Regions from separate parts of the Halobacillus naozhouensis genome, predicted to be linked through region 2. Evidence: riboswitches for the same ligand, from Rfam matches in the RefSeq annotation. Region 2 holds a riboswitch; each other region holds the start of a gene.
What was found. Region 2 has a riboswitch for cobalamin ahead of P9989_RS15950 (acyl-CoA thioesterase). Riboswitches for the same ligand answer to the same signal wherever they lie in the genome.
Positions count from the first base shown of each region.

Region 1 (7,492 bases), 1.5 Mb from region 2:
TCAAGTAAAATTGACTTTAGTTTTTCCTGGTTTACCATATTTGCTGCCCTTGTAGCTGCTGTCGGTGTATTCCAGAACAGACCAGCCTTAGTGATAGGTGCCAATATTATCGACCCGTCGATCAGACCCATTATCGGGATTTCATTTGCGTCCGTGCTAGGTGAAGGAAAACTTGTCCGTCAATCGATTACGACGGCATTATTCGGTCTGTTCATCCCTATCGCAATCGCCGCGTCATTTGGATACCTTTTCCCATTGCCGTTAACCAGCAATGAATTTATCTCTCAGACAAATGTTCATCTGATCGACCTTATTGTAGCTGTATCAGCTGGAGCTGCCGGGTCTTTATCCTTCGTGAAACGGTCCCAGGGCCAGCTGGTTGGAGTCATGGTTTCATTAGCTGTATTACCTCCCGCTGTTGTACTTGGTATGATGCTTGGTGCTGCTCATTGGAACGGCGCAATCATGCCTTTTTTACTCCTCGTTATCAATATCAACGCTATCCTGCTGTCAGCTATATTAGTATTTTGGCTCAGTGGCATTAAACCGGCTAACTGGGCAGAGATTCAAGAAGCGAGCACGTCACGTAAGAACTCTTTACTGTTCACTGGTCTTATCGGTCTTATCTTAATTATCACTGTTTTAATTTTATAAACTAAGATAAACAGACGCGGTTATCTTTAAACCGCGTCCCTCAAGTGAAGCAACATTTAGTTGCTATAGTTTTCTTATTTGAAAATTATTTTGCAATACAGCCCAGTTTTGAGGAAATGGGTTTCCAAGCACCCAGAAACTAGCCCCTCTGAGGCGATAATTCTTGATTGTGTCATATTTGACTTGTACGCTGCGGGCATCTTCAAACCAAACCTCATGTTGTTGTCCTGTTTCATCTACATAGCGAAAAAATGGCGACTGGTACAATTCATTATACTGGATCACTACTCCATATCTTGCTGCCAGTTGTACGGCTTCTTTAGGGCTGATCGTACGCGCCGTCGTCCCCTCTTCCCAGGGTATCTCCCAGTCTCGGCCATAAAGGGGCATTCCCATAAGAATTTTGTCACGAGGAATGACCGTTACAGCATAATCGAGAACTTCACGGACTTCGTTTATCGGGGCAATCGCCCATGGTCTTCCACCAGCCCACCCCCATTCATAGGTCATAAGCACAACAAAGTCGACGATTTCTCCGTGTGCTTGATAATCATGTGCCTCATAAAGCAGCCCTTGTTGATCTGCACTATCCTTTGGGGCAAGAGCCGTAGAAACAAGTAAATCTTCAGGACGAAAACGTTCGACAACCCGCCGAAGGAAGTTGTTATAGTTTTCTCTGTCTTCTGGATAGACGTATTCAAAATCAATGTTGATGCCCGCATACCCTTTCGCATTGATGAGTTCCAGGAGGTTAGTAATTAACGTCTCTTGCAGATCAGGATTCCTCAAGATGGCAGCAGCTAAGTCCGAACTAAAGCTCCCTCCTGAGAAGTTCGTTAAGACAAGAAGCGGGGCGGCATTGACTGCATGAGCCGCTTCTAAAATAGGCTGATCTCCCATTTCTGTGATACTTCCATCCTCCTGGATAGCGTACATAAAAGGTGAAAGGTACGTAAGGTTTGCTCCTAGTGCCAGCACTTCCTGAGCACCTTGCTGATTTAGCTGGGTAGTGTATGCATTCACTTCTGTAACTGGTCCCCTTGCAGCAGGGACTATTAAAGTAGTTCCCGGATAAATTAACGATGGATTCGGAAGATTATTTGCTTGAGATATTTGATTGACCGTGACTCCATAACTTTGCGCGATGCCCCATAAGGTTTCTCCAAGCTGAACGATATGCGGAAAAAAAGGAAGTTCAATCAGTTCCCCCACATAAATAAGTGAGGGGTTCGTGATATTGTTAAACTCAGCAAGTTCGTTGACGGTAACGCCATACATTTGAGCAATAGACCATAAATTATCTCCAGCCTGGACTACATATTCACGGTCAGGATTCGGAACAACCAGAGCCTGCCCTGCCACAAGCACATTAGGGTTCTCAAGTTGGTTAGCTAATATAATTTGGTTAATGTTTGAGCCATAAAACTGTGCTATACGCCACAGTGTATCACCACGCGCCACGACATGAATTTGCATGTAATCTCTCCCCACTTGCAATAACTAATCCATTATATGTGAGGGGTGCTTGTCCTATTATATTGAGGTAGCTTATGAGGCTTAGAATAAAAACGACCACCTCATAGGAGAAGTGGTCGTTTTGCTCATACTTGATTAACTTTCTGTAGCGGCTCGATTATTGGCCTGGGACCTGATTTGGTCAGGGTCATCTTGATCTGGGTGCGACCGTTTAATAAAGAAGGACAATACTAGTCCAACAATAGCTGTAATACCTGCTACGATGAATGAAACATTCACGCCGTGTACCAGACCGTTTACACCTTGTTCAGGAAGCGTATTATTTACCATCACTGTAACGAGTAAAGCCGTCCCAACTGCACCAGAAACTTGGCGCATAGTATTATTCATGGCTGTCCCATGAGGGATTAAGTGCTGTGGAAGCTGATTTAACCCAGCAGTCGTCACAGGCATCATAACCATTGCTACACCCAGCATTCTTACCGCATTAACAATAGCTATATAGGAGAATGTTGTCTCTGCACTCATATTTGTAAACATGAAGGTTGTAATCGTCAAGATGGATAAACCAATAATCGCAAGCCACTTGGCTCCAAACTTATCAAACAACCGGCCAGTGACCGGGTTCATAACCCCCATTAGTAACGCACCCGGCAAGAGTGCCAGTCCTGACTCAAAAGCTGTAAAACCAAGCATATTTTGCATCAGCAATGGCAGTACTGTCGCAGCCCCGATCATAGCAATAAATACAACCATCCCAAGGGCCGTAGTTAACGTAAACATTTTATACTGAAATACCCTGAATTCAAGAATCGGTTGTTTTAATTTCATTTGTCGAAGGATAAACCATGTGAGAGCAAGAGCACCAACAACCATCGAGATGATAACCTGCTGACTATCCCATCCACTGCTTCCGGCAGAACTAAATCCATATAACAGTCCGCCAAATCCAAGCGAAGATAAAATGATGGACAGAATATCAAGCTTAGGAAATGTGCGTTCTGTCACATTTTTCAGAAGGATATAAGCGAGAATGAAATCAACGATAACGATTGGTAAAATAACGTAAAATAAACTTCTCCACGGAAACTGTTCAACAAGCCAACCTGACAAAGTTGGGCCAATAGCCGGGGCAAAAGCAATTACCAAACCAAACATTCCCATCGCTGTTCCCCGTTTTTCAATTGGGAAAATGAGAAAGAGTATAGTTTGCATCAATGGCATGATAATCCCGGCACCTGCGGCCTGTATAACTCTCCCCACCATTAATAAAGAAAAGCTCGGTGCTATCGCACAAATTAATGTACCCATCGCGAACATCCCCATTGCGGATAAAAACAAAGCTCTCGTTGTAAAACGGCCAATTAAAAAAGCCGTAATTGGAATCATGATCCCATTCACCAACATAAAAATAGACGTTAACCACTGGGCTGTATTTGCCTCAAGATGCAAATCAGCCATAATGTGTGGTAAGGCCGTAGCTAGAAGCGTCTGATTTAATATAGCAGCAAATGCCCCTGAAATTAAGACAAGCATAAGGGGGACCTTATTTACAGTCTCACCTTGTGCCTGATCGTTTTTGTTACCCATGTTATTCCTTCTTTCCATATGATTAAAATCCGGAAACCAGATTTAAAATGCATGAACGTGTATTAGTGTTTATTAGTTAGAATTACCTTAAAAGTCCTTTTTTAAGTAAATTTAATTCAGCTGTATAGTTTTCGATAGCTTTCTCAATAGGTAACTCTTTTGCATAGCTTTGCACAAGATTATGAAAAGTCACGGCTACGATAATTTCGAGAAGATGAAATAATTCCTCTTCACTTGAAACATTTAACTTTTTAGTACTTACTAATTGAAAGATTTCTTCATACCTATTATTAACTGTTTCATCCGTAAGAAACTTAGCAAATGTATTTTCAATTTTATAATTCATATTCAAAAAGGCATTTCTTATAAAATCATTTTTACCTTGATCTTGAGAATACTCGAGGGAAACTTGAAATATCGCAATCATCGTAGCAAATATATCTCCATCATATTTCTTTAGAAACGTAATAAAATGCTCATGTCTTCTTTTCGCATCTTCATTTAACAAATAAAAAAAGATGTCCTCTTTATCTTCAAAATATTGATAAAAACTTCCTCTTGGAATCTTGGCCGTTTTCACGATATTAGAAATAGAGGCATCGTAAAATGAGACTCTTGAAAATTCTTTTTTTGCTGCATCTAGTAGAGCTTGCCTCTTTTCCCCTTTTAAATTATAAAACGTCTGTTTGGGCATTATCTCTCCCCCCAATCTAAATAAAAGTGACACCATGTCACTTAGGAACAAGAACTACTATATATGACACAGTGTCACATGTCAACGAATAAACCCGCCTAGAAAAGAAAGTCTTCTTTCCAGCCTATTTTCTGTGAATTTAGTTCCTAAAAAAGGGGAACGTAAGCACCAACGCAGCGTGGTTAACCTGTTATATATTAAGGTTAACCACGCTGCGTAATCGGCCTACCTATTTTCTTTTCCTAGCGACAAGCTTACTTTTTCTCAAACAAAAAGACCCACATGAACGTGAGTGCCTGCTGCAGTTCGACAGGAAAATGGGACACATCCTCTTTCTCTACTTCACGTTTGTATACTCCATGTTCATCAATAAGCTTCCAACCTGTTTCCTCAGCCATTTGCCTGAGCTCCCATGGCATCATCGTGTTACATATCACTTCTTCTCCGTAGATCCGCCGGTAACTGTTCATTCTTGGCATCGCGGTTGGGCCAAGAATGCCGATGCATAATTGTCCGCCCGGTTTGAGGATCCGTTTCATTTCCTCGAGGCCCTTGTAAGGTACTTCTGTCCATTCCAGGCTATTTATAGCCATAATCGCATCAAAGCTTTCTATTTCAAAAGGAAGACGAGCAAGATCTCCTTGTACGAACTGAAGCCGCTTGTGTTCCAAGCGTGCCTTCGCACGATCAATCATATCTTGTGAGATATCCAGTCCAGTAACAGCATAACCTGCTTTCTCAAGTTTATAAGATCCATATCCGTCTCCGCACCCTAGATCGGCTACTTTACTTCCTGTTCCTACATGCTTTTTTAAAAAGGGGATAATCGTTTTCCTGCTTCCCTCTTCCCACATATTCTTACTGTTTGCATTCCAAAACTCTACTCTATCATCCCACTGCTTTTCAGCTTCCTGATGCCAGTTAAATGAAGTCATCGTGTTTGCCTCCTTTTGGCTCCGTTCCCTATAATAGTAATTCTACAATTATTTTTCGATTCCTTTGCAACAGGTAATATATTCCTAATCAATGAAAAACTGTTGCAGAGTTCTACAATCTTCGTTATGATTAAAACACAATATAAGCTAAACACCAACTAATAAAACACTACATATAGTATTGCGTGGAGAAGATGCCACTAGGCTTAATAGGGAATCCGGTTCGAATCCGGAACTGCCCCCGCAACTGTCATCGCTCTCGAAACGGAAAAAACCCACTGTGCATACGTGCACGGGAAGGGACCGTAGTAGAAATGGGCGTGAGTCAGGAGACCTGTCTTCCTACGCGAGAAAGTTTCAACTTCTTCGGGGATTGAGAAGATGAAGCGATGGAATGAATCGGGGACTCCACTCTCTTTTAGAATATCCTCTTTCATTTCATGGTTTCATCCGCTCAATTGAATGAGCGGATTTTTTTATGGTCAATTATGCAGACAGACTTCATGTGATGTGGCGTACCCCTTCAGATCAGGGTCTCTCACATCACCTTTTTCAAAAGTTATTTAAAAGGAGTGGTTAGTATGACAGCAGTGTTTACATTGGACTGGAAGGCTTGGTTAGTAGAGCAGAAGGATAACTTTCCATCACTGGATGTGCAGCGGTTATTGGACAAGCTTCCTGATATGAACCTGGACCAAATGAAGCGTAAGGAGCAGGGTAAGGCATTGGTCTTGGAGTGTTTAGCTGAAATCAATGAAATGGAGCCGGACTGGACGTATTTGGCTGCGCGAATTCAGCTCGAGATGATGTATGAGGAATCTGTTCGTAATCGTACGCAGAGCGAGCGTTACGCAGGATTTCATCATTTAATCGAGATATTAAGGGATGAAGAAATTTATAGTTCTAGTCTATTTAACTATTATTCGAAACAGGAAATCGATGAACTTGAGGCGGCCATTGTTCCTGAGCGTGATCGTTTATTTACTTATATCGGATTAAAAACGCTTGGCGACCGTTATTTGGCGAAATCAAAGGCTGGTGAAGTGTTTGAACTTCCTCAGGAGCGATTCATGATTATCGCGATGACGTTGATGGCAGAGGAGGATCATTCCAAGCGTTTAGAGTGGGTGAAGGAATCCTATTGGGCGTTGAGTAACCTCTATATGACAGTAGCCACACCTACTCTAGCAAATGCGGGCAAGCGTTATGGCCAGTTGAGCTCTTGTTTTATTGATACGGTCGATGATAGTTTGCAGTCGATCTACGACACCAATACGGATGTGGCGAATTTGAGTAAGCACGGCGGAGGTATTGGTGTTTATCTAGGGAAAATTCGCAGCCGTGGCAGTGATATTCGAGGGTTTAAGGGTGTTTCATCAGGCGTGCTTCCATGGATGAAGCAGCTTAATAATACGGCTGTCAGTGTGGATCAACTTGGTCAGCGTCAAGGGGCTGTCGCGGTGTACCTTGACGTTTGGCATAAGGATATCTTTCCGTTTCTCGACAGTCGATTGAACAACGGGGATGAGCGGCAGCGAACGCATGATTTGTTTACGGGAGTCTCCATTCCTGATGTGTTTATGGAAGCCGTTGAGAATCGCGAGGATTGGTATTTGTTTGATCCGCATGAAGTTCGTTCTGTGATGGGATTTTCGCTGGAAGATTATTACGATGAGCAGCGTGGCAGCGGATCGTTCCGTGATCGATATTGGGCTTGTGTCGAGCATCCTGATTTGTCCAAAGAGTCGGTACCCGCGATTGAAATTATGAAGCGAATTATGATCGGCCAGCTGGAGACAGGCACTCCGTACATGTTTTACCGTGATGAGGTCAATCGCATGAACCCGAACAGCCATAAAGGGATGGTGTATTGCAGCAATTTATGTACGGAAATTATGCAAAATCAGAGTCCTACCGTACAAGAGGAACAGTATGTAGAGGCTGGGAAAATCATTACTGTGCAAAACCCGGGAGATTTTGTCGTCTGTAACTTATCCAGTGTGAATTTAGGACGCGCTGTCCCAGCTGGAGTTCTGCCACGGTTGATTCCGATCCAGGTACGGATGCTTGATAATGTCATCAATCAAAATTCCATTCCAGTAAAGCAGGCACAACTGACAAATCAGTCCTATCGCGGCATTGG
Region 1 is NZ_CP121671.1:343,723-351,214, reverse strand. It holds gene P9989_RS01960 (TIGR00341 family protein) at 1-654, shown strand, start outside; gene P9989_RS01955 (glycoside hydrolase family 18 protein) at 718-2,130, opposite strand; gene P9989_RS01950 (DHA2 family efflux MFS transporter permease subunit) at 2,266-3,720, opposite strand; gene P9989_RS01945 (TetR/AcrR family transcriptional regulator) at 3,803-4,414, opposite strand; gene P9989_RS01940 (class I SAM-dependent methyltransferase) at 4,669-5,349, opposite strand; cobalamin riboswitch at 5,525-5,704, shown strand; gene P9989_RS01935 (ribonucleoside-diphosphate reductase subunit alpha) at 5,931-7,492, shown strand, end outside.
Region 1: linked by a shared signal. The riboswitch ahead of P9989_RS01935 (ribonucleoside-diphosphate reductase subunit alpha) and the one ahead of P9989_RS15950 (acyl-CoA thioesterase) in region 2 are both predicted to bind cobalamin.

Region 2 (7,492 bases):
CCACTGAAAACGGCACGCTTCTTTGTTCCAAAAAGGATTCTTGAGGGGTACGGGCTGAAGTTATTTAACGAATAAAAATTTGTTAAGTATGTATAGATCTAATCCACTAATCCCTACCTCAGTTCATCCATTTTTTGGATGACTTGAGGTAGTTAAAATTAACAATTAAAATAAATAGAGAAACCGTGTTCCTACTATAGTAGGAACACGGTTTCTCTATTTAAGATCCAAAATTGACGATCAAGTCGTGTGTTTTTTGAATTTCCTGCTGAGGCATTTCTATTAGATACATGCCAGAACTAGTAATTGGGTTCCCAGACATTTGGTAAGTAGAGATGTTTTTACGCGCGCTGCTATAATTCATGGCGAGCCGGCGCATATCGCTAAATTCCATATTTGTTTTCATATTGTTCCCTAATACATTCATCACTTCATCAATTTGATTGATCATATTTAATCCAGCAGCTTTATCAATGACTCCCTGAATCACCTGGCGCTGTCGTTGATTACGTCCAAGGTCTCCTTTAGGGTCTTCTTTACGCATACGCACATAGGCTAGGGCTTCTTCGCCGGAGAGGTGCAATTGGCCTTTTGGAAATTGGAAGCCGTCCTGCGTAAAGGCCATATCATTATGGACAGTAATGCCATTTACGGCATTGACTAGCTGTGCCAGGCCTTCCATGTTCATCGTTACATAATAATCAATATGGATATCAAGGAAGTTTTCAACGGTCTTAACGGCCATGTCACTTCCACCATAAGCGTAAGCATGATTAATCCGAGTTACACGACCATCCCCTGCAATTTTTACTTTTGTATCACGGGGGATACTAACCAATTGCATTTGATCATTAGCTGGGTCAAGGGTCATCACAATCATCGTATCGGAACGTCCTTGATCATTTTCACGCTCATCTACACCAAGCAAAAGGATGTTGATGGGTTCTTTATTATCGACTTTTTTATCCGTCATCTCTGTATCTATAGAAGGTACGCCTTCGTGAAGTTTGCTATTAACTGTTTGTTTAACGTTGTTGAAAATCGTGAATGCATAGACGCCTCCCCCAACGAGCAGGAGCACAATAATGAGAAGGGCAATTTTCCACCAGCGGCCCTTTTTTCTTTTCCTTTTCTTCATTTCTTTACGTCCCATAACTCCACCTCAATTAATGTAAAATAGCATTGAACTAATTATCTATTATACTTGGAATGGCGAATCTTGTAAAAGTGATGAGTGAAAGATTGGAAAAAACCCCCACCTCAGGTCATCCATTTGGTCATCCATTTATTGGATGACCTGAGGTGGGGGAGGGATGCTTGGGTGTGCTACCATGATTAGGGGGAAGGAGGCTGGTTTATGAAAGAAATGATTATACTATTAGCTGAAATTGTTAATATGTTTCACGATCTGTTTTTAAGATTATCCCAGTCATTTGGGTGGAATCTAACTGATAAGGAGCTCCATTTCTGGATTATTGGAATACTGGGGATCATAGGGTTGATCTTCGTGGACATCCTGTTTCATGCGCTTGCTAAATGGAGCATTACGGCTATTTCATTTTTGTTCACCCTATCTATGGTTCTCGTTTTTGTGCTGGCTGTGGAAATCCAGCAAAAGATTACAGGCAGGGGAGCTATGGAGTTTAACGATGCTGCTATAAGTGTACTTGGGTTTTTAGCCTTTTGTGTTGGCTATTTCCTTATAAAAATGATCGTGAAATGGGTACGATAGATGTAAAAAACCAACCCCTGCCTCATGTTAGTGAACTGGGACAGGGGTGTTATTGCAAACCTTTATTTAGTGACTTTTCCATTGGCATCTACATAAATGGCGGTCACAATGGCGCGGTTAAATGGAACGTTTGCTATCGCTTTCCTTTTAAGGTCAATAGTAAGATTGTAGGCTCCTAGATGACTCCACTTTAGGCTTTTACTTTTTTGTGATCTATCTTTTCTAAACCTTCTGACATAACCAATACATAAATCAATTGACAACTGGCCTGTTCTAATCAATAGTAAAGAAAGAGGGCAAGGGCCCTCGAAAAAACTGAATAGGCTTTATGGTGGCTTCGTATTGAAGCTGAAAATGGGAAGATTGGTGCAAATCCAACGCGGTCCCGCCACTGTAAGGAGGAGGCCTTTCTAAATTCCACTGTTTCTACTAGAAACGGGAAGGAGAAAGAGCTGCTGATTCTTAGCCAGGAGACCTGCCATAAAGAAGAACATGTTTTTTCCTACGGGAGATAGGAGGGTGTTACGTAATGAGATATCAGCTTTTTCTTGCTGATCCATTTTGACTGCACACAATTCACATCTTCGTTAGGAAGGTGTTTTTTTGTTGCGTATGGCTCGAAAGTGGTTTACTACGGTTTGTCAAAATCAGCGTACATAGATGCGTATGGATCAGAAAGAGGGGAAAAGGAAATGGATAATGCTTTGCCAGTGCAAGTTTCAAAAATGACACAGACACGGTTGGTTCTGCCTCCAGACACCAATCATCTGGATACGATTTTTGGAGGAAAAGTGCTTGCTTATATCGATGAAATTGCTGCATTAACTGCGATGAAACATAGTAACTGTGTGGTCGTCACGGCCTCAATTGATTCAGTAGATTTCTTATCTTCTGCTAAAGTAGGGGATGCGCTGACACTTGAAGCGTGTGTCACCTCAACGGGGAAGTCCTCAATGGAAGTGTACGTAAAGGTATTTGCTGATGATTTATTAAATGGCGAGAAAATGTTAACAACGGAGTCATTTCTTACGATGGTTGCTGTAGATTCAGAAGGAAAACCGACCCCAGTTCCACAGGTTATCCCCGAAACGAGTGAAGAAATAAGGCTGCACCAAACAGCACCTGCCAGAAAAGAATACCGACGCAACCGCGCCAGCTTACGATAATATAAAGAAACTTCCACCTCAGGTCATCCAGATTCTGGATGACCTGAGGTGGAACAAATTGGTGTTAGCTGTTGTTTGGTGGAACATCACAGTTTTCGTCAGTGCAGGCTTCTCCTTGGATTTTATTTGTTAAATTTTGGAGAGAAGGGGATTGTTGTTCTTCTTCCATAATCTTTTGTAAGTTTTGTACAAAAACTTCAGTAGGTTGGGCGCCAGAAATGGCATACTTACGGTTAATGACGAAGAAAGGAACTCCTTGAACGCCGATTTCCCTTGCTTCTGCTTCTTCCGCACGAACAAGTTCCCCGAATTGCTCACCAGCCAGTACATCATGGACTTCAGCTCGGTCAAGCCCTATGTGTTCTGCAAGTTCGATAAGTGTATCGTGATCACCAACGTCCTTTCCATCCGTGAGAACAGCTTGGAAGAACTGTTCTGTCGCTTCTTTACCGACTCCTTTACTCTCTGCGAATTTAGCCAAGCGGTGAGCGTCAAATGTATTAGTAGGAACTGCTGTGTCCAAATTGTATTTTAGCCCCACACTTGAGGCTTGCTGTTCCATGTTTTTGTTCATCTGCTTTGCTTCTTCAAGACTCTTGCCATACTTGGCTGCAAGCTTTTCAGCGTTAGTCATTCCTGTGTTTTTCTCCGCTTGGGGATCAAGTTCAAAGCTCTTGTAAGCGACCTCAGTTTGCTCTCCTGCACCTATCTGTGATAACGCTTCCTCTAGGCGACACTTACCAATATAACAAAAGGGACAAACAAAGTCCGACCAAATCTCTATTTTCATATTTATCACCTCATTATTAATATCATACGTTTCTTATTTTACGGAGCTTCAGAGGTAAATTCCATTATTCTGATTGGGCAGATGACATGAGGTGGAAGTATATTCCACCTCATGTCATCCATAAATTGGATGTAATTAGGGGGAATGGTTCTAGTGGTCAGACGTCTTATGTTGTGTCTATTGATTCAATTTGAAAATTTTACAAAAAAGATAAATGTGTGAGTAGTTTATCTTTTATACTTGGGGAAGATTGATAGATTTATATGACATATTTAGGAGGAATGAAATGAGTATTAAAAAGACGGTCGTTACTGGTCTGGCCGCCGTATTGGCGTTAGGTCCATTTATAAGTGCGGTACCACAAAGTTATGCTGCGGAAGCACCGAGCGATTTATTTATCTCAGAATACATAGAAGGCAGCAGTTATAATAAAGCGGTTGAAATCTATAACGGAACAGGCAGTTCAATAGATTTATCTGCCTACACAATTGAAATGTATGCGAACGGGTCTCTGGAACCCACAGGTACCTTCGAATTGTCAGGAACGCTCTCCAGCGGTGAAGTTTTCGTTGCGGCCAATAGTCGTGCAGATGAAGAGATTTTAGCGAGTGCGGATGCTACAAACAATTCAGCAATAAATTTTAATGGAAATGATCCTGTAGTCCTGAAAAAAGACGGTGTAGTTGTTGATTCTATCGGTCAAATCGGCAGTGAAGAATCGTTTGCTGGTGATGTCACCCTTATTCGTAAGGAATCCGTGACTGCCGGAGACACAAATTTAGAAGACGGCTTTGAAACCGCAGAAGAATGGGACAGCTATGCTAAAGATACGAAAGAGTACCTAGGAAGCTATCAAATGCCGGATGTTCCTGACGTAGAAGTTCAATCCATTAAAGAGGCACGGGCGAGTGAACCTGGATCAACGGTTAAAGTGAAGGGGATTGCGACAGCTGCTTTTGAAGCAGGCGGTCAAACGAACCTTTACATTCAGGATGAAACGGGGGGTATTATTGTTCGTGTCCCTGGTTTATCAGCAGAAGCAGGCGATGAAGTGATCGCCACAGGTGAGTTCTCTGATTATTATGGAATGCAGCAAATTCTTGCTTCGTCAGCGAATGTAGAAGTCGTAACGACGGAGGCAGGTATTCCTGCTCCACAAAAAGTAACTTCACAGCAATTTTCTAAAGGTAAAGGGGAAGTAATTGAGGGAGAATTCGTGCAGGTGAGCGGAGTAGAAGTACTATCCAAAAATAGTTTCGGAGATTTCACGGTGCAGGATGCCTCAGGAACATTTACGGTTACCCCAAATGATGAGAATGCTCTGGAAGTTGGAGAAACGTATGAACAGATCTTTGGAGTTGTAAATTACAGCTATAATGAATACAAACTTATCCCTCGTAACGAGCGTGATATTGTCAAAGAAGTGTTTGCTGTTCAGGCAAATCCATCTTCAGGTTCTCTGGTAAAAGGGGAAAAAGTAGAGCTTTATACAGCTCAGTCAAACGCAACAATCCATTATACGGCAGATGGTTCGAAACCTACTGCCAGCAGCCAAGAGTACACGGAGCCAATCACAATTAATCAGGACACAACCCTAAAAGCGGTTGTTGTAAAAGAAACTGGTGTAGCAAGTCCAGTGGCCACCTTTGATTACACGATTTTAAAACCGTTGGATGATGTAGAAATTCATGACATTCAGGGGGCGAGTCATACCTCCCCATACGAAGGAAATGTCGTTAAAAGTGTAGAAGGCGTCGTCACCAAACTTGAGGGACCAAATGGTTTTTACATGCAAAGTCTTAATCCTGATAACAATGTGGCTACATCTGAAGGGATCTATGTGTATGATCGCTCAGGTACAGCAGAAGTAGGCGAACATGTTGAGGTAGCTGGCGAAGTGATTGAATGGCGTGAAGAAGGCTATTCAGATGCAGAAGATTTATTAACAACACAAATTAGTGCTTCAGAAGTTAGCGTTCTTGAGGGTGGAGCCGATCTTCCGAACCCGGTTGTGTTAGGCGTTGACCGTCAGCAGCCTACGGAAGTGATTGAAAATGATGGCATGGAGTCATTCGATGCAAAAGAAGATGGCTTGGATTTTTATGAAAGTCTTGAAGGAATGTTAATTGGGATTAAGGATGCTACGGTTGCGGCTCCGGTAAAATATGAGGAGCTTGCAGTGTACGGTGAAACAAGTGAGGATCAGCTGTTTACACGTGCTGGTGGTTTGTTGATTTCACCGGATGATTATAATCCTGAGCGTCTATTGATTGATGTGGACGGACTTGGAATTAATGCAGTTACTGGGGATTACTTTACTGAAATGATCACGGGTGTGGTCAGCTATGATTACAGTAACTTCAAGATTCGTCCGACGGGAGATTTCCCTGAATTGATGGATGGTGGAACAGAGCGAGAAGTGACAGAGCTTAAGAGTTCGAAACAGAAGCTGACTGTGGCTGGCTATAACGTTGAGAACTTTTCCGCTGCAAGTGATCCGGAGAAGGCAGCGCGTTTAGGCGGGGCATTAGTGAAGAATTTAAACAGTCCTGATATTGTCGGGCTGACTGAGATTCAGGATAATAATGGACCGAAGGATGATGGAACAATCGCTGCGGATGAAAGCTATCAAGCGCTGATTGACGCAATTGAAGCAGCAGGAGGGCCAAGTTATAAGTTCATTAACATTAACCCGGTTGATAAAATGGATGGCGGTCAGCCAGGAGGGAATATTCGTGTCGGATTCCTTTATAATCCTGAGCGAGTATCGTTGACTGATAAGCCGAAGGGCGACGCGGTCAAAGCTGTTGATGTGAACGAGAATGGCTTGACATTAAACCCGGGTCGTATTGATCCAATGAATGACGCGTTTGATGATTCTCGTAAGCCGCTGGCTGCAGAATTCAAGTTTAATGGTGAAAAAGTGATCGTGATTGCCAATCACTTCAATTCAAAAGGCGGTGATGGTGCATTGTTCGGAGCAGAACATCCTGTTGTCCTCGGCAGTGAAGAGCAGCGTATCGAACAGGCTGAAGTTGTTAACGACTTTGTTGAAGAGATCGATGAAGAAGTGAAGCGGGAAAACGTTGTTGTGCTAGGCGATCTGAATGATTTCGTATTCTCAAATCCACTACAGACACTTGCGGGCGACGATCTTACTAATATGGTTAAACAACTTCCGACTGAAGATCGCTATTCCTATATTTATCAAGGGAATTCGCAAGTCCTTGATCACATTCTTGTAAGTGACCATTTAGTAAAAGATACAGCAATTGATGCCCTTCATATTAACGCTGACTTTTCTGAAGCGACTGGACGTGCCAGTGACCATGACCCAATGGTCGCCCGAATTCATGTAAAAAAAGGCAAAGGCACCCACCCAGACTTTCACAAATAAATTACCTAAATTAACCACCTCAGATCATCCAAAAATTGGATGACCTGAGGTGGTGTTTTTTTCCATGTTATATATTTTATTTTTGTTCGTCTATTGCTGCTCGGGAGCGGTCGAGGGATTCTACGACTTCTTCATAGTAATTGGATACATAGCTCATAAATAAAATATCCACTACGTGAAGCTGGGCGAGCCTGGAACTCGTTGCAGCACTTCGGATCATCGCCTCCTGAGTTGCGGATGTGTAGAGAGGGATCTCAGCAAGTTGGGATATTGTTGAGGATCCATATTTAGTAATGCTGATCGTTTTCATGCCATTCTTTTTGGCCAGACGCAAGTATTGAATGACCTCGTTCGTCTCCCCTGAAAATGAAACAGCAATCGCGACGTCATTTTCTTTCACATTGGAT
Region 2 is NZ_CP121671.1:3,041,895-3,049,386, reverse strand. It holds gene P9989_RS15965 (acetamidase/formamidase family protein) at 1-75, shown strand, start outside; gene P9989_RS15960 (LCP family glycopolymer transferase) at 221-1,153, opposite strand; gene P9989_RS15955 (hypothetical protein) at 1,358-1,732, shown strand; cobalamin riboswitch at 2,045-2,229, shown strand; gene P9989_RS15950 (acyl-CoA thioesterase) at 2,425-2,898, shown strand; gene P9989_RS15945 (DsbA family oxidoreductase) at 2,963-3,688, opposite strand; gene P9989_RS15940 (DUF8508 domain-containing protein) at 3,975-7,085, shown strand; gene P9989_RS15935 (MurR/RpiR family transcriptional regulator) at 7,162-7,492, opposite strand, start outside.

Region 3 (7,492 bases), 1.0 Mb from region 2:
TTAATATCGCAGCCCGCTTAGTCCAGGCAGGAGCTGGAGACATGTTTATAGCTGGAGGTGTCGAAAGTACGAGTCTGGCTCCATGGAAAGTGAAGAAACCTGCTTCCCTGCATGACCCGAGAGGTCCGGAACTTTATACGAGAGCACAGTTCTCTCCAGAATTTATCGGGGACCCAGAGATGGGGGAAGCAGCTGAGAATGTGGCTGCACATTATGGTGTCACACGTGAAGAACAGGATGAATTTGCATATATCAGTCATATGAAGGCTTCTGCAGCCCAGCGTGAAGGGGCTTTTAGAGAGGAAATTATGCCGGTAGATGGAATAGAAGCAGATGAATGCTCACGGCCGAACACGTCGCTAGCCAAACTATCTACTCTTAAACCGGTTTTTAAGCAAGGCGGCACGGTGACAGCGGGAAATGCTTGTCCTATGAATGATGGAGCGGCTGCGGTCCTGGTTATGTCACTGGAAAAATGTCGTTCGCTAGGCTTAACCCCGCTAGCCCGGTTTGTAGATAGTACATCAGCGGGTGTAAACCCTCATGTACTTGGGGCCGGCCCAATTCCGGCTGTGAAAAAGTTATGGGAACGACAGAACATAACCGAAGAAGATATCGACCTTGTAGAATTTAATGAAGCATTTGCGTCCCAAGTTATAGCTTCATTGAAAAGTTTGGAAATCCCGCACAAAAAGGTAAATCGGTCTGGTGGTGCACTAGCTTTAGGCCATCCTTATGGCGCATCAGGAGCTATTCTCGTGACACGGTTAGTACATGAATTTGCAAATAGTAGTAGCTTTAAACGAGGAATTGCTACACTCGGCATTGGCGGGGGAATGGGACTTGCGACAATTTTTGAATCAAACGGTTAGGGGAGGCCAAGCGCTTTGTCATCTTCCTGGAGAAGGCAAGGTTTGTTTAGAACAGATTACATTAATCTTTTATAAAAATTTTTTCCTGCCACTTATGGTAGAAATAAATAACGAATGAGAGACCATAAGTGACTAATAAATATTGCCACGGAGAGATATGGTTATATTCAGAAATACCTAGCTTCTCAAGTGTAGGAAGAGCTATAAAACACATAATTCCATCAAGTACCAAATTAACCACCGTATAAAGTAAAAAGTTATGGGAGGTTAGTCTGAAAATCCAAAACGTTCCCACAGCAAAAATTCCGTACGCAAAACTGACGTCAATCATATACCCCCACGGGACTATATATTCATGGATGAACCACCATTTGTAGGTGTACGCAATTTGGAAGATGATAGTCATTAAAAATGAGGTGAAGATGGTAACAGGCATATACCTCTTAATGGTTTGTTTGGAGGCGAAAAATAATGTAACCCAAGGCAGAAATAAAGAAATATTTAACAATATGTTTGTAATCATTTGAATTCTCTCCAATACTAAAGATCGATTGGTAGTTATTGTATCTTAAGATTCTTGGGATATTCGGGTTGTTTAGCAAAATTAATAGCAAATAATAAATGAGGGATGATAAATAAAGTGATTTGAAAGGAGTGTAAGATTATGGAGGATTTTACGGGTGAGTATAATAAAAACTATATAGACGGACAGTGGATAAACGGGGATACAGGGACGGGTCACGATATTGTTAACCCATATGATGGATCAGTCATTACAACTGTTCAACTGGCCTCTCTACAACAACTCAAGAATGCATATAAAATTGCTGAGGATCAACAAAAAGATTGGGCACATTCTTCTGTTGAAAAAAGAAAAGAAATACTTCGTAAGGCAGCTGAATTTCTGGAAAGTAATCGTGAAGAAATTATTCGGATTGCTAATTTGGAAACAGGTGGAACGTTACTTAAGGTCGAATTGGAATTAAACCTCACTATTGACGTTTTAAAAGAGACGTTCGATTATATGGACGCAGTTGACGAAGTAAAAGAAGTCCATGCGACGATTGATGGGAAAAGAAATAAAATTTACCGGCAGCCACTTGGGGTGATCTCTTCCATCTCTCCATTTAATTTTCCAATGAATTTATCGATGCGCTCGATTGCACCAGCCATAGCGCTTGGTAATACAGTTGTCCATAAAGCAGATTTACAGGTAGGCTTAACAGGCGGATCGATCATAGCACGCGCATTTGATCATGCTGGATTACCAAGAGGCGTGTTCCAATCTATTTTGACAACACCAGATGAAATTGGTGACGAGATGTTGGAAAACCCTGTGGTACAATTAGTTGCTTTTACGGGTTCTACAGGGTTTGGAAAACACATAGGAGAAATTGCCGGCAAAAACCTAAAACGGGTAGCATTGGAACTGGGAGGTAATAACCCGTTCATCGTTTTACAAGATGCGGATGTTGAAAAAGCTGTTGATGCAGCAATTTTTGGTAAATTTATGCACCAAGGACAAATTTGTATGTGTATCAATCGGATTATTGCCCACAAAGATGTCTATGATAGATTTACGGAAAAATTTGTTGAACGGGCATCCCAATTGCCGTATGGCGATCAAACCGATCCTGATACAGTGATTGGACCATTAATTAATAGCCAGCAAGTGGAGAAAGCATTGGAAGCCGTTGAGAAGGCTGAAAAAGATGGGGCAAAAGTTGCCTTGAAAGGGGACCGGGAAGGAAATATACTGACACCGCATGTTTTTGTCGATGTGAAAAACACAGATGATATCGCACAGACCGAATTATTCTCTCCGGTTGTCTCTATAATCAAGGCAGAATCTGATGATAATGCCATTGAGTTAGCAAACGATACCATTTACGGGCTTACCTCTGCGATATTCACATCTGATTTAGAAAAAGGAGAAGCGTATGGCTTGAAGATAGATAGTGGCATGACACATGTTAATGACCAGACGGTAAATGATGCAGCCAATGTGCCGTTCGGTGGGAATAAACAAAGCGGATTAGGCAGGTTTGGAAATCCATGGGTAATTGATGAGTTTACTAAATTGAAATGGATTTCGGTACAAGAAAAATATAGGGAATTTCCTTTTTAACGGAGAAGCAGGACAAGTACACATCTCTTTACTTTAGGATGTACTTGTTCTTTTTCTATTATTTCATTAACTGGATGTAGATCATTCTGCCACATATAAATGACCATAATCAAACATAAAATGATGTGAAATTAAGAAGGTACTAGAGGAAGGTATATAGAAAAAGAAATGATGTGAGAATAAAAATGGTTTTCTTAAAAGAGCCAAGCGGGGAATAGGAGCCACATAGAATGAGAACTAAGTCACAGCGGAACTTTCAGAGCAAATATATAGATATGAAAAAGGTATTGTCCATTATAGGGATCATCTTTGTTGCCTTTAACTTGCGTCCAGCTATTACATCTGTAGGACCGCTAATCAGTTCCATAAAAGTTGATGTAGGGTTATCCAATGCAGCTGCAGGATTCATTACAACACTTCCTTTGGTGGCTTTTGCAGTGTTTTCTTTTCTTGCTCCCAGGTTAGGTCAACGATTCGGGTTAGAACGAATCGTGTTTGTGGGTTTACTAACCTTAATAGCAGGAATCTTAATTCGCTTTATATCAATGACGTTTACCCTGTTTGCTGGAACTGCATTAATTGGTATTGGAATTGCCATATCAAATGTGTTGTTACCTGGCATTGTTAAAGAGAAATACCCTGAAAAGGTTGGCTTAGTGACAGCCGTTTATACGACTTGCATGTCTATTTTTTCAGCCATTGGTACCGGGCTGAGCATTCCTTTAGCTAATGATTTCGGTTTAGGTTGGGAAAAAACGCTAGTATGCTGGGTTTTATTAGCTATTCCGGCAGCGATAGTTTGGCTGCCTCAACTTCGCAAACCAGCCCAAGTAGAGGATGTTAAAACGCCAGCACTGCAGGAAAATCCGATATGGCGTTCCCCAATTGCTTGGCAAGTGACAATCTTTATGGGGTTACAATCTTTCTTATTTTATTCCATGATTGCATGGCTGCCTGAAATCCTAAGCGGCAGAGGGCTAAGTATATCGACTGCTGGGTGGATGGTATCTGTCATGCAGTTAACGGGTCTTCCAATGACCTTCCTAACCCCCGTCCTGGCTACTCGCTTTAAGAATCAAAGAGGAATTATAGGGATGATTGGATGCCTTTACACGACAGGCTTGTTAGGAGTTTTGTTCGGAAGCGGTATTCCTCTGTTGACATTGAGTGTCATGCTGATTGGTATTGGTCAAGCCTCTTCTATTAGCTTAGCGCTTACCTTACTTGGACTCCGTGCGGACAATGCTCAGCAAAGTGCCGCATTATCCGGTATGTCTCAATCGATTGGGTATTCACTTGCTGCGGTGGGACCGGTATTAATTGGCATACTCCTCGATGTTACGGCATCAGTGACTGTTCCATTGCTGCTTTTCATTGCTGTTATAGTTGTTATGGTGGCAGCTGGTTTAGGAGCGGGGAGGAACCAGACGGTCTTTCAACAAGATCGAGCACCTCTTCGATAGCAGACAACAAAATTTTTTTATTATATGACGAAAAATTCCAAAACCCGAGCTTTTTTCCAACATATTTAGTACAATAATACATAATTGAATAAGCGTAAAAAAACAGGCGTGATGTTATTCATCACTTAAAAGGGAAGTTGGTGCAATTCCAACGCGGTCCCGCCACTGTATTTGTGAGCAACCTGCACGGTTCCACTGTGTGAAAAGCATGGGAAGGAGCAGGGAGCAATGATCATAAGCCAGGAGACCTACCTGTTTTTCTCACCAATAACCTACGCGGATAGGAGGTGTATGAGGAAAAGGTAACTGCATGTTATGCCATTAAGCGGCATTGCAAAATCTTTTCATGTACACATCTCCATTGCGGGATGTGTTTTTTTTGTGCTCAAAAACATTTTAGGGGGAGAGATTAACTTGAAACGACTATCGAATTACATACTTATGCTACTGGTGACAGTCGGTTTGCTAGTAGGCTGTGCGGGCAATGAGAACTCAAGTCAGCCAGAGGAAAACAAAAATGAAGATCACACTAAAACGGACGAGACTCAAGTTCAAGAGGGAACGACCTACCCTCTGACCGTAGAAGACTCTGCGGGAAATAAGGTCTTTCTGGAAGAAGATCCTGAACGAATTGTTTCATTGATTCCAAGTAATACAGAAATTGTGTTTGCCGTTGGCGCAGGAGAACAGGTTGTCGGAGTATCAGATCATGATAATTACCCTGAGCAGGTCAAGGAGATTAATAAAGTTGGCGGGATGCAAATGAATACCGAAAAAGTATTGTCATTAAAACCTGATCTCGTTCTTGCCCACGGTTCAAGTGCTCATAACTCTCAGGCAGCGATTGATCAAATCAGCAATGCAGGGATTTCGGTTTATGTGGTTAAGAACGCCTCTGATTTTAAGGGTGTTTATGAAACGATTCAGTCAATCGGTAAATTGGTAGATGAGCAAAAGAAAGCAGAGAGTATTGTAGCCGGGATGAAAAAGAAACTTAAAGGGATTAAAGAAAAGGCCTCTGAAATCAAGGATCCTAAAAGTGTATTTGTAGAAGTGTCTCCGGCACCGGAGATTTATACAACTGGAACAGGTACTTTCATGAATCAAATGCTCCAGGCGATTAATGCCGAGAATGCGGCTGTAAACCAACAAGGATGGGTGAAAATGAACGAGGAGGCCATTATTAACTTACAGCCAGATGTCATCATTACAACATATGGCTATTATACAGAGAAGCCTGTGGAAAAAGTGCTTTCTAGAGAAGGCTGGGAACAAGTACCAGCAATCGAGAAGAAACAGGTTTATGATGTTCACTCTGATCTCGTTACACGTGCGGGTCCACGCTTGATTGAAGGGGTAGAGCGGTTGGCTGAAGCTGTTTATCCGGAAACGTTCGGTGATGAATAAACCGCTAGCATATATAGGAAGCTTGGTGCTTCTAGTAGCTGCATGGCTGGCAGGGGTGGCTGTAGGCAGTCTACCTATTCCGCTTCCAGTCATTATCGGGGCGATAGCGGAAGCGATAAGTCCTTATCAATCGAATATTGATCCTATAAATATCAGTATTATTGTCGATGTTCGCACACCGCGGGTGGTATTGGCCGGTCTAGTGGGTGCATCACTAGCCATAGCCGGGGCATCCTTTCAAGGCCTGCTGCAAAACCCGTTAGCAGATCCTTATACATTAGGGGTGTCATCCGGCGCATCTGTCGGGGCAGTGTTGGTTTTGTTTGTGGGATTTTCCTTCCCGGTTTTTGCTTCCTTCACTCTCCCTATTGTCAGCATCTGTACGGCAGTTCTTACTCTGCTGTTCGTTATTGGGTTTGCGCGCATGCTTGATCGAACGCTTTCTATCGAGACGCTCATACTGACAGGTATCGTCATGGGGTCTTTTCTTGGCTCCGTTATTTCCCTCATGATTGCTCTAACAGGAGAGGAGCTTCGGCAAATTGTCGGTTGGCTTCTAGGAAGTGTGGCGATGCGGGGGTGGAGTCATGTAGGGTTACTGTTACCTTTCTTTATTGTTGGTGTGCTGCTTCTTTTGACGCAGGGACAAGAATTAAATGCGATGTCGTTAGGTGAGGAACGGGCAAAGCAGCTCGGGGTACCTACGGAAAAAAGAAAAGCGCTGATTTTATTAGCTGCTTCGATCTTAACGGGGGCAGCAGTTGCTGTGTCCGGGACAATCGGCTTTGTCGGTCTAGTCGTTCCCCATATTTGCCGGAGAGTTTTCGGTAATGACCACCGTCACCTTATCCCGCTTTCTTTGATTAATGGTGCGACATTCTTAATATTGGCGGACCTTGTATCACGAACGATTATTGCCCCGGTTGAGTTACCTATTGGGGTGATCACCTCACTCATAGGAGCGCCGATTTTTGCTTTTATTCTTTATCGGCAGAGGAGAAAAGGAGCGAGTATATGATTCAAGTCAAGAACATAACAGGAGGATATGATAAGTCTCCCATTGTTGATCATGTCCATTTTCAGGTTAACCGTGGAGAGTTTTTTGGTGTCGTTGGGCCTAACGGAAGTGGAAAAACAACATTAATTAAATTACTGAACGGGGTTCTTCCCCTTTGGGAGGGAGAAGTGATTATTGACCGTCAGCCTCTTGAGTATTATGGACGCAAACATCTTGCCCGCAAAGTAGCGACATTGCCCCAGATTCAGCAGAGCTTTTTTTCTTATAATGTCTATGAAACAGTAATGATGGGACGTTACGCGTACCAGTCGGGCTTCATAAAGCAGCCGAATGAACGGGATAAAGAAGTAACTGAAAAAGTGTTAGAAAAAACAGGACTGGTGGACATGAAGTTTCTCCCTCTTGCTCACTTAAGTGGAGGCGAAAGACAGCGTGTCTATCTAGCTCAAGCCCTTGCTCAGGAACCGGATATTTTACTGCTAGATGAGCCAACGAACCATCTTGATTTCAGTTATCAAAAACAGCTCCTTGATGAACTAAAACAGCTTTCGCTGACAAACCATTTAACGGTGGTGTCGATTTTTCATGACTTAAATATAGCCAG
Region 3 is NZ_CP121671.1:4,078,865-4,086,356, reverse strand. It holds gene P9989_RS20805 (thiolase family protein) at 1-872, shown strand, start outside; gene P9989_RS20800 (hypothetical protein) at 934-1,395, opposite strand; gene P9989_RS20795 (aldehyde dehydrogenase family protein) at 1,537-3,000, shown strand; gene P9989_RS20790 (CynX/NimT family MFS transporter) at 3,231-4,463, shown strand; cobalamin riboswitch at 4,551-4,733, shown strand; gene P9989_RS20785 (ABC transporter substrate-binding protein) at 4,878-5,870, shown strand; gene P9989_RS20780 (FecCD family ABC transporter permease) at 5,863-6,888, shown strand; gene P9989_RS20775 (adenosylcobinamide amidohydrolase) at 6,885-7,492, shown strand, end outside.
Region 3: linked by a shared signal. The riboswitch ahead of P9989_RS20785 (ABC transporter substrate-binding protein) and the one ahead of P9989_RS15950 (acyl-CoA thioesterase) in region 2 are both predicted to bind cobalamin.